2 regions of the Halomonas sp. YLGW01 genome follow, and region 1 is predicted to be linked to the other one. Evidence: predicted binding sites of a transcription regulator. Region 1 holds the regulator's gene; the other holds the start of a gene.
What was found. Region 1 encodes sigma-54, which starts transcription at its own class of promoters, with help from an activator protein. Its sites were predicted from a motif close to TGGCACNNNNNTTGCTNT; they were not measured.
Positions count from the first base shown of each region.

Region 2: IEJ03_RS10795 (HAD-IIB family hydrolase) is a predicted target of sigma-54. The motif match lies at 2,453-2,470, and genes of this name have one in related genera.

Region 1 is NZ_CP062005.1:1,060,112-1,064,432, forward strand. Features, by position in the region: gene rapZ (RNase adapter RapZ) at 1-318, opposite strand, end outside; partial or broken gene ptsN (PTS IIA-like nitrogen regulatory protein PtsN) at 390-871, opposite strand; gene raiA (ribosome-associated translation inhibitor RaiA) at 876-1,184, opposite strand; gene IEJ03_RS04935 (RNA polymerase factor sigma-54) at 1,342-2,754, opposite strand; gene lptB (LPS export ABC transporter ATP-binding protein) at 2,962-3,687, opposite strand; gene lptA (lipopolysaccharide transport periplasmic protein LptA) at 3,696-4,223, opposite strand; gene lptC (LPS export ABC transporter periplasmic protein LptC) at 4,220-4,321, opposite strand, start outside.
Region 2 is NZ_CP062005.1:2,336,935-2,341,255, forward strand. Features, by position in the region: gene IEJ03_RS10785 (MBL fold metallo-hydrolase) at 1-263, opposite strand, end outside; gene IEJ03_RS10790 (glycosyl transferase) at 318-1,538, opposite strand; gene IEJ03_RS10795 (HAD-IIB family hydrolase) at 1,535-2,407, opposite strand; gene IEJ03_RS10800 (gluconokinase) at 2,793-3,320, shown strand; gene IEJ03_RS10805 (TRAP transporter large permease subunit) at 3,629-4,321, opposite strand, start outside.

The DNA.
Region 1 (4,321 bases):
GCGACGGCGAGTGGCCGAGTAGCGCTCGAGCAGGATCTTCGAGTCGGCGGTCAGGTAGACCACCTGACACTGGATGCCGCGCGCCTGTAGGTCGGAGAGCAGCGTCGGGAAGCGCTCCAGGGCATGGGGCAGGTTGCGGGCATCGATGCTCACGGCGCTGGAGGCGCGCCGACTGGCGTCGCGTTGCAGCTCGTCGACCAGGGAATCCAGCAGCATGGCGGGCAGGTTGTCGATCGCGTAGTAGCCCAGGTCTTCCAGCGCCTGGAGGGCGATCGACTTGCCGGAGCCGGAGCGGCCGCTGATGATCACGAGCTGCATGAGGGTCTCCTGCTTACCGGGTCAGTGGGCGAGGGGCATCGTTGCGGTGATGGCGTGGCGCCGATTGGGGGTCAGGCGGAGCGGCCATCACTGGCGTGGCGGCGAATCGCCTCCAGCAGGATGTCATAGAGCTGGCGCTGCGTCTCGCTGTTGCGCAGCCGCTGGCGTGTCTCGGGGTCGTTCATGACCGCCGCGACCTGGCCGAGCAGGGCGAGGTGGGCGTCATCGGCTTCTTCCGGGACCAGCAACACGAAGACCAGATCGACGGGCTCGCCGTCGATGGCATCGAAGTCGACGGGCTCGCTGAGCTTGAGGAAGCCGGCCAGGGGAGACTTGCAGTGCGGGTTGCGCGCATGCGGGATGGCGACGCCGTGACCGATGCCGGTGCTGCCTAGCCGCTCGCGGCCGATCAGGCGACTGAAGACCTCCTGGCTATCGAGGCTGGGCGTGTTCTGGGCGATGAAGGTGCTGAAGAACTCCAGCACCCGCTTCTTGCTTCCCCCGGGCACACCGAACAGGGCGCGCTCGGGGGCAGGATGGATTCCAACGTCATGATGTCAGCGAGCGCCTGCGCCTTGGGCGCGCGCCTGGGCTTTTTCCTTGTGTTTGACAAGCTGACGGTCGAGCTTGTCGGCGAGGGCGTCGATCGCGGCGTACATGTCGACGTCTTCCGCTTCGGCATGCAGTTCGGCACCGGCGGCATGCAGGGTGCAGGAGGCCTGCTGGCGCTCTTTCTCGACGGAAAGGGTGGCCTGAACCGTGGTGATGTTGTCGTAATGACGCTCCAGGCGGGCGAGCTTCTCGTTCACATAGTCACGCAATGCGTCGGTCAGTTCGACGTGATGGCCGGTGATGTTGACTTGCATGGCACGCTCCTTATCCTGCGGTTGGCCAATCGATTGTAACCCTTTTTAGCGCCCTGCATACCCCTTCGCTTGGCGCTTTTCCAACGCAGCTACTTTCGGTGATTTTTCCACGCTTAGTCAATGGGTTATGCCTTGAAAACAGGCATTTCACACGACATCAGGAGAGTCGCTTGCGCTCGCTGGACGGCGGGATGCCCATCGCTTCGCGATACTTGGCCACGGTTCGTCTGGCGACCTGGATACCGCTTTCGGCCAGTAGGTCGACCAGTTTGCTGTCGGAGAGAGGCTTGCGCGGCGGCTCGCTGCCGATCAGCTTCTTCAGGCGAGCCCGAATGGCGGTGCTGGAGTGGGCGTCGCCACTGTCACCGCCGACCTGGCTCGAGAAGAAGTATTTCAGCTCGAAGACGCCCCGTGGCGTATGAATGAACTTCTGGGTAGTGACCCGCGAGATGGTCGACTCGTGCATCTCGACCTTGGTGGCGATGTCGGCGAGGATCAGCGGTTTCATGGCCTCCTCGCCCCGCTCGAGGAAGTCGATCTGGCGGGCCATGATCTCGCGCCCCACCCGCAGCAGGGTGTCATTGCGGCTCGACAGGCTCTTGATCAGCCAGCGTGCCTCCTGCAGGTGCTGCTTCATGAAGGTGTTGTCGTCGCTCTTGTCGGCCCGGCGGATCAGGGCGGCATAATCCGGCTGGATGCGCATCCGCGGCAGCGCCTCCGAATTGAGCTCGATGCGCCAGCCTTCCTGGGTGTGGCGGGCGATCAGGTCGGGAATCACGTAGTCACTGCCCGTGCTGTCGAAGGCCTGGCCCGGGCGAGGGTCCAGCGTCCGAATGAGCGCAATCACCTGGTCGAGCTGGGCGTCGTCCAGCCGCAGCCGGCGCTTGAGCAGCTTGCGATCATCGCCGGCGAGGGCCTCCAGAAACTGGCGCACCAGGCGCTTGGCCTGGGGCAGCAGGGGTAGGTCCGGCGGCAGGGCGCCCAGCTGCAGCAGCAGGCATTCACGCAGATCGCGCGCAAAGACGCCGGTCGGTTCGAACTGCTGCACGCGCAGCAGCACCCGCTCGACGTCGCCGGTCTTGAGGCCGTCGAGGCCCTGGGCACGCAGGCCCTGAGTCAGGTCGTCGAGGCCTCCCTCGAGATAGCCGCTGGGAGTGACCGCGTCGATCAGGCTCTCGGCAATCTGGCGCTCGGTATCGCTGACATCGGCCATGGCCAGTTGCCAGGCGAGGTGATCGTGCAGGCTTACGCCGATGGCGTTGCGGTCGAGGTCGGGGCCTTCCGCGCTGCCGCTCGGCGCCGCCATGTCCTGGTAGGTGTCGGACCAGTCGCTGTCTGTCGACAGCTCGCTGGGGATCTCGGTGGACCAGTCGTCCTCGCGGGGTTCGGCGACGTCCTGCTCGCCGTAAGCCTCGTCGAGTTCCAGCATCGGATTGGTTTCCAGTGCCTGCTGGATCTCCTGGCGCAGGTCCAGGGTCGAGAGCTGCAACAGCGCGATGGCCTGCTGAAGCTGGGGCGTCATGGTCAGCTGGGTGCCGACGCGGAGTTGCAACGAGGGTTTCATGACCATGGCAAGGCGCGTGTCAGGCAGAAATGGAATGACTAACTTAGCCGTTGACCGGAGGCCGTGCAAGCCGTTGGTGATGATTTATTAGCAATAAGCGTGCCATGCGCAACTTTCGTGCCGCTCAGGGGGTAGCGCCTGCTCGCTGCGGGGTTGGGAGCGAGGGAGCGGGGTAGGGAGGCGACCAAGGCCTCCCGAGTCGCCGGGTCGAGGCTAGAGCCGGAAATCCTCGCCGAGATAGACGTCTCGGACCTTCTGATTGGCGAGGATGGCCTCGGCATTGCCTGCGGCGATGATCTCGCCGTCGCCGACGATATAGGCGCTGTCACAGATGTCCAGGGTCTCGCGCACGTTGTGGTCGGTGATTAGCACGCCGATGCCCCGGTCGCGCAGGGCGCGGATGATCGACTTGATGTCGGAGACCGAGATCGGGTCGACGCCGGCGAAGGGTTCGTCCAGCAGGATGAAGGCCGGTTCGGTGGCCAGGGCTCTGGCGATTTCGACCCGACGCCGCTCGCCGCCCGACAAGCTCATGCCGGTATTGTCGCGAATATGGGTGATGTGGAACTCGTTCAGGAGCTCCTCCAGGCGTGCTCGGCGGCCGTCGCGGTCCAGGTCCCGGCGGGTCTCCAGGATGGCCATGATGTTGTCGGTGACCGACAGTTTGCGAAAGATCGAGGCTTCCTGGGGCAGATAGCCGATGCCGGCCAGGGCGCGCTCGTGCATGGCGGCCCGGGACAGGTCCCGGTCGTCGATATGGACCGTGCCGGCATCGGCGCGTACCAGGCCGACGATCATGTAGAAGGAGGTGGTCTTGCCGGCACCGTTGGGGCCCAGCAGGCCGACGATCTGGCCCTGGTCGATGGACAGGCTAATGTCCTTGACCACGCGACGTCGCTTGTAGCTCTTGGCCAGATGCTGAACGCTGAGGGTCTTCATGGGGAGCCTTATTGCTGGGGAGTCAGGGTCATGCGCACGCGCTGGCGTGTCTCGCCATCGTTGTCGACGCCGCTGTCGGCTTCGACCAGGCGGCGATCCAGGTAGTAGTCGACCCTGGCGCCGCTGAATCTGTCCCGGCCACGGTGAAGTTCCGCCTGGTCGATCAGCTCCACCCGCCGCTCGAGGGTATGGTAGACGATGGTGCGTCCCCAGCCCTTGACGAGGGGCGCCTCGGGGCTCGGCTGCTGTTCGATGTAGGCTCGCTCGCCGGTGGCGCGTACGCGGGAGACCTCGCCCTGATCGGTGCGGGAGATGGTGACGCGCTGGCCGGTCAGCTGCATGCTGCCCTGGCGCATGTCGACGTCGCCGCTGTAGACGGCGGTGCCGGCCTGGTCGTCGAGCTCGAGGCGATCGGCGACGATCTCGATGGGGGCGCTGGCATCGCCGTCGAGGGCCATGGCCGGCAGCGTGATCAGGCTCAGCAGGGCGGGCAGCAGCAGGCCAAGAGCCCGGCGGGTAAGGTCGCGTCGCGTCATGGGGCTTGCTCCTCGGGGGGGTGAAAACCGCGTACGTTGCCGGTCAGCTGCAGCCGGTCGTCGTCGAACCAGACATCCAGCCTGTCGCCGCGCACGCG
Region 2 (4,321 bases), 1.3 Mb from region 1:
TTGGGCAGGAGCCCGCAGTGATCCAGGTGGCCGTGTGAGATCACGACTTCATCGAGGGTCTCGGCCAGGTGGCCGAAGGGCTCGGCATTGACGCGTTCAGCATCCTCACCTCCCTGATGTATGCCGCACTCGAGCAGCAGACGACAGGCAGCCGAGCCCTCGCCTGGCCCGTCGCCACTGCCTTCCTCATGTCCATCTACTTCGATCAGATAGCGCGAGCCGGTCACCTCACCGACCGCACCCAGAAACGTCAGTGTCGACATCAGGCCTGCCTCCGACTGCTGGGATCATGCCTTCAGCATAGTCGGAGGTTGCCGCTAAACCTTGCCCTGATTGTCGAGCTCCACCGCCGCGTGCATGCGCTCGAGCAGGTCGGGAATCGCCGCCTGTACCCGGTTCCAGCTGGGGATGAAGGGCTTGTCACGGGGGTTGTCGAGGAAGGCCGCGCCGGCCTCCATGATGTTGGCGGCGAACAGTTCCACCGCCTGCTCCTCGCTGTGCCGGTCGAGCTTCAGGCCATTCATGGTGGCATCGTTGTCGTAGGCCTCGATCAGGTCCAGTGCGATGCGGTAGTAGGTCGCCTTGATGGTACGGAAGGTCTCGGCGTGGATCTCGATACCCAGGGTCGCCAGCTTGCGATACAGCGCCTTGGCGATATCCAGGCTCATGCGGTTGAGCCCTGTCGAGGCATCCTCGGCAGAGACCGTCTGATGCTTATGGTCGTAGACATCGGCGATGTCCACCTGGCAGAGCTGCTTGGTGGAGTAGTTGCGATGTACCTCGGAGAGCACGCCGATCTCCAGCCCCCAGTCGCTGGGGATGCGGATGCCGTCGAGCACGTCGGTGCGCATCGAGAACTCCCCGGACAGCGGATAGCGGTAGCTGTCGAGGTAGTCGAGATAGGGCAAGGGGCCATAGATCTTCTTGAGCGCCCGGATCAAGGGTGTGACCATCAGCCGCGAGACCCGGCCATTGAGCTTGCCCTCGGCGATGCGGGAGTAGTAGCCCTTGCAGAACTCGTAGTTGAACTGCGGGTGCGCCACCGGATAGATCAAGCGCGCCAGGAGGCCGCGATCATAGGTGACGATGTCACAGTCGTGCAGGGCGATCGCCTCGGTGCGGCGCGAGGCCTGGACATAGCCGCCGCAGAACCAGACGTTGCGCCCCTTGCCGAGCTCCTGGGGCGAGATGCCCTCCTCGGCCAGCTCCGCATCCAGTGCCTTGAGCCTGGGGCCATCGTTCCACAGGATACGATGGTGCTGGGGCAGCTTGGCGAAGAACTCTCGAGCATGCAGGAACTGCTCCCGGTCGGCCCGGTCCAGCCCGATCACGATCTCGGAAAGATAGGGCACCTTGGCCAGTTCATCGACGATATGGGAGAGCGCCGGGCCTTCGAGCTCGGAATAGAGCGAAGGCAGGATCAGCCCCATCGGGCGACGCCGGGAGAAACGCACCAGGTCGGCCTCCAGGGCCTCCACCGGGCGCCGCATCAGGTTATGGAAGTTGGTGATGATGCCGTTCTGGTAGAAGTCGCTCATCCGCGGCTCTCCTCATCGTTGCTCAGGGTGGGGAGCTCGTCTCCCCACCAATGGTCGATCCCCTCCGCCCAGCCCGAGGGACCGGCTCGAAGCGCCAGGTATTGATGAGGGTTGGTCAGGCTGATGGTGTGGCCATGATGGCCCGGGATCAGCACGGCGCGATCCACGGCCTCGAGCAGCGGCACATCATTGGGGCCATCGCCAAGCCCCAGCGTCTCGGGCAGACGGCCGCGCAGTGCCCGATAGCGCTCCACTAGCCAGCGCACCCCGTCCCCCTTGTCGAGCCGCCCCATGGCATGCCAGAAGCGACCGCCCCTCATCAGGCACAGGCCGTCCGCCTCCAGGGCCTGACGAAAATCCGCCAGCGCCGCCTCGCTGTCGTCCCAGATCAGGGGTTCGCAGCCCTCCCGCACCCGCGCCAGCCGCGCCCGATGCTCCGAAAGGCCGGTCAGGGCAATGATGTCATCGATGGGCATCTCACCCATGCCACGAAACCGCACGCCCAGCCGATCACGCAGCACCCCCAGGCGCGTGCGCAGGAAGCCGATATCGATGCCTGGCGTCTTGATCGCCAGGCCATCGACATGGGTCGGATCGCGATCCAGACGCGCATGCTGCCAGGCCTGTGGCAGACCAATGACCGCACCATTCTCGGCTATGAAGGGGGTATCTCGAAGCCCCAGTTCCTGACGCAGCGGCATCAGCTCGGCGCGGGTCTTGCTGGTGACCGGGATCACCGTCACGCCGACATGGCGCAGACGCTCGAGCCAGGGCGCGGCCGGCTGCCACTCGTAGCTGTCATGATCGAGCAGGGTGCCATCGAGATCGGTAAAGACCAGGCGGGGCGGTGAGGACGGGACGGAGGACATGGACGATACCTGCTGAAGGGCATGATCTTGCCGATATACAAGACCCTAGCACGCGGCGTGCCAGACGACCGCATCCGGCATGGTCTCTGGTCGCGCAGCGGGCGACGGCGATACAGGCGCCCGCTTCAGGCACCAAGATGAGGCACTCATGCCAGGGCGTGACGACGCCTTGCACCATCATGTTTCATCGCCCACCGATGCGTCGCCAAGTACCAGAAAAGGAAGGCGTCTGCGATGATAAAAATCCGATCATCACGGCATCAACAAGACCGTCAATAAGCCCATCACAAAGAGCAGGGATGCGCCATATTACCGCTGGCCACTGCCCGCTTATTTTCGCTATCATTCGGTATCGTCAACCGCCTTCACTGTCGAGAAATAGCGAATGAAAAACTCGTCACTTACTCTGCTTGTCATGGGCGTCTCCGGGTCGGGAAAATCTCATATCGGCTGCCGTCTTGCCGAGGCAATACATGCCGAATTCATCGATGCGGATGATCATCACAGTGAGGCCAGCATCGCCAAGATGGCCAAGGGCGAGCCGCTGACCGACAGCGACCGGCAGGACTGGCTGCTGACGCTTGCCGACCTGTACCGCGACTACCAGCAACAAGGCAAGGATGTGGTGATCGGCTGCTCGGCGCTCAAGCACCGCTATCGCGATGTCCTGCGACAGGGTGCGCCCGAACTGAAGATCCTCTATCTCGACGGTTCCCGAGAGGTCTTGCTTGAGCGTCTGGGCGGACGCACTGGCCACTTCTTCGCCGGCGAGCACATGCTGGACAGCCAGTTGGCTGATCTTGAAGTACCGGAAGATACGGAAGCCATCCGACTGAATATTCGTCAGTCACCCGATATCATCGTGGATAAATTCCTGAAGAAAATCGGCATTAAAGCCGACAAACATCAGTAGGGAATTCCTGAGAATGCGCCAACATATGGCGCATACCCTCCCTCCCCCACAACCCCTTATCACTTATCATCACGCCTTTCAGTTTCCTTTCCATCTCAGCGCCATGGCCGCCTCATATGCCGTCAATGAGTCGAATAATTCCCAGAGAGCTACTGAGCACTTCGTTACCCTACCTGGCTCCCTCAAGGGGTGTGCCATTCCTTCCATTACATACGAGACCCGCCTCGACTCGGTGCGCCTGAACGACAAACGCCCCGACCACCAGGTGGCCGGGGCATCCGCTCAGGCAGAGCCCATCCTGTCATGCATCAGACCAGCCACATGGCCAGGTCGGGGAAGAACAGCAAGGCGAACAGCACGCAGAGCTGAATGGCAATGAACGGCAGCAGCGACACGAAGATGTCCTTGAGGCTGATACCGGCCGGCGCCACCCCCTTCAGGTAGAAGGCGGCCGGCCCGAACGGCGGTGACAGGAAGGAGACCTGCATGTTGACCGCGAACAGGATACCGAACCAGATCGGGCTGTAGCCCAGTTGCACGACGATCGGCACGAAGATCGGCAGGGCCAGCATCGCGACCCCGATCCAGTCGAGGAACATGCCCAGTACCAGCAGGATCGCCATCATCACCAGCAGAATCACGATCGGCTCCACCTCCATGCCGAGGATCATCTGCGAGATGAAGCGGTTGCCGCCCATCAGGTTGTAGACCCCGACCAGTGCCGCGGCGCCGATCCCGATCCAGATGATCATGCCGCAGGTGGTCATGGTCTGACCGAGGCTTGCGTGCAGCGTCTTGAAGGAGAACTCGCCGCGCAGCACGATCGCCAGCAGCACCCCGAACACCCCCATCGCCGCGGCTTCGGTCACCGAGGCCACGCCGCCGTAGATGGTGCCCAGCACCATGAAGGCGATCAGCCCCGGCACCATGATGGCCCTGAGCGCCTGCCAGCGGGAGGAAAAGCCGTCTTCACGATCGGCATCGGTCATCGGTGGGCCCAT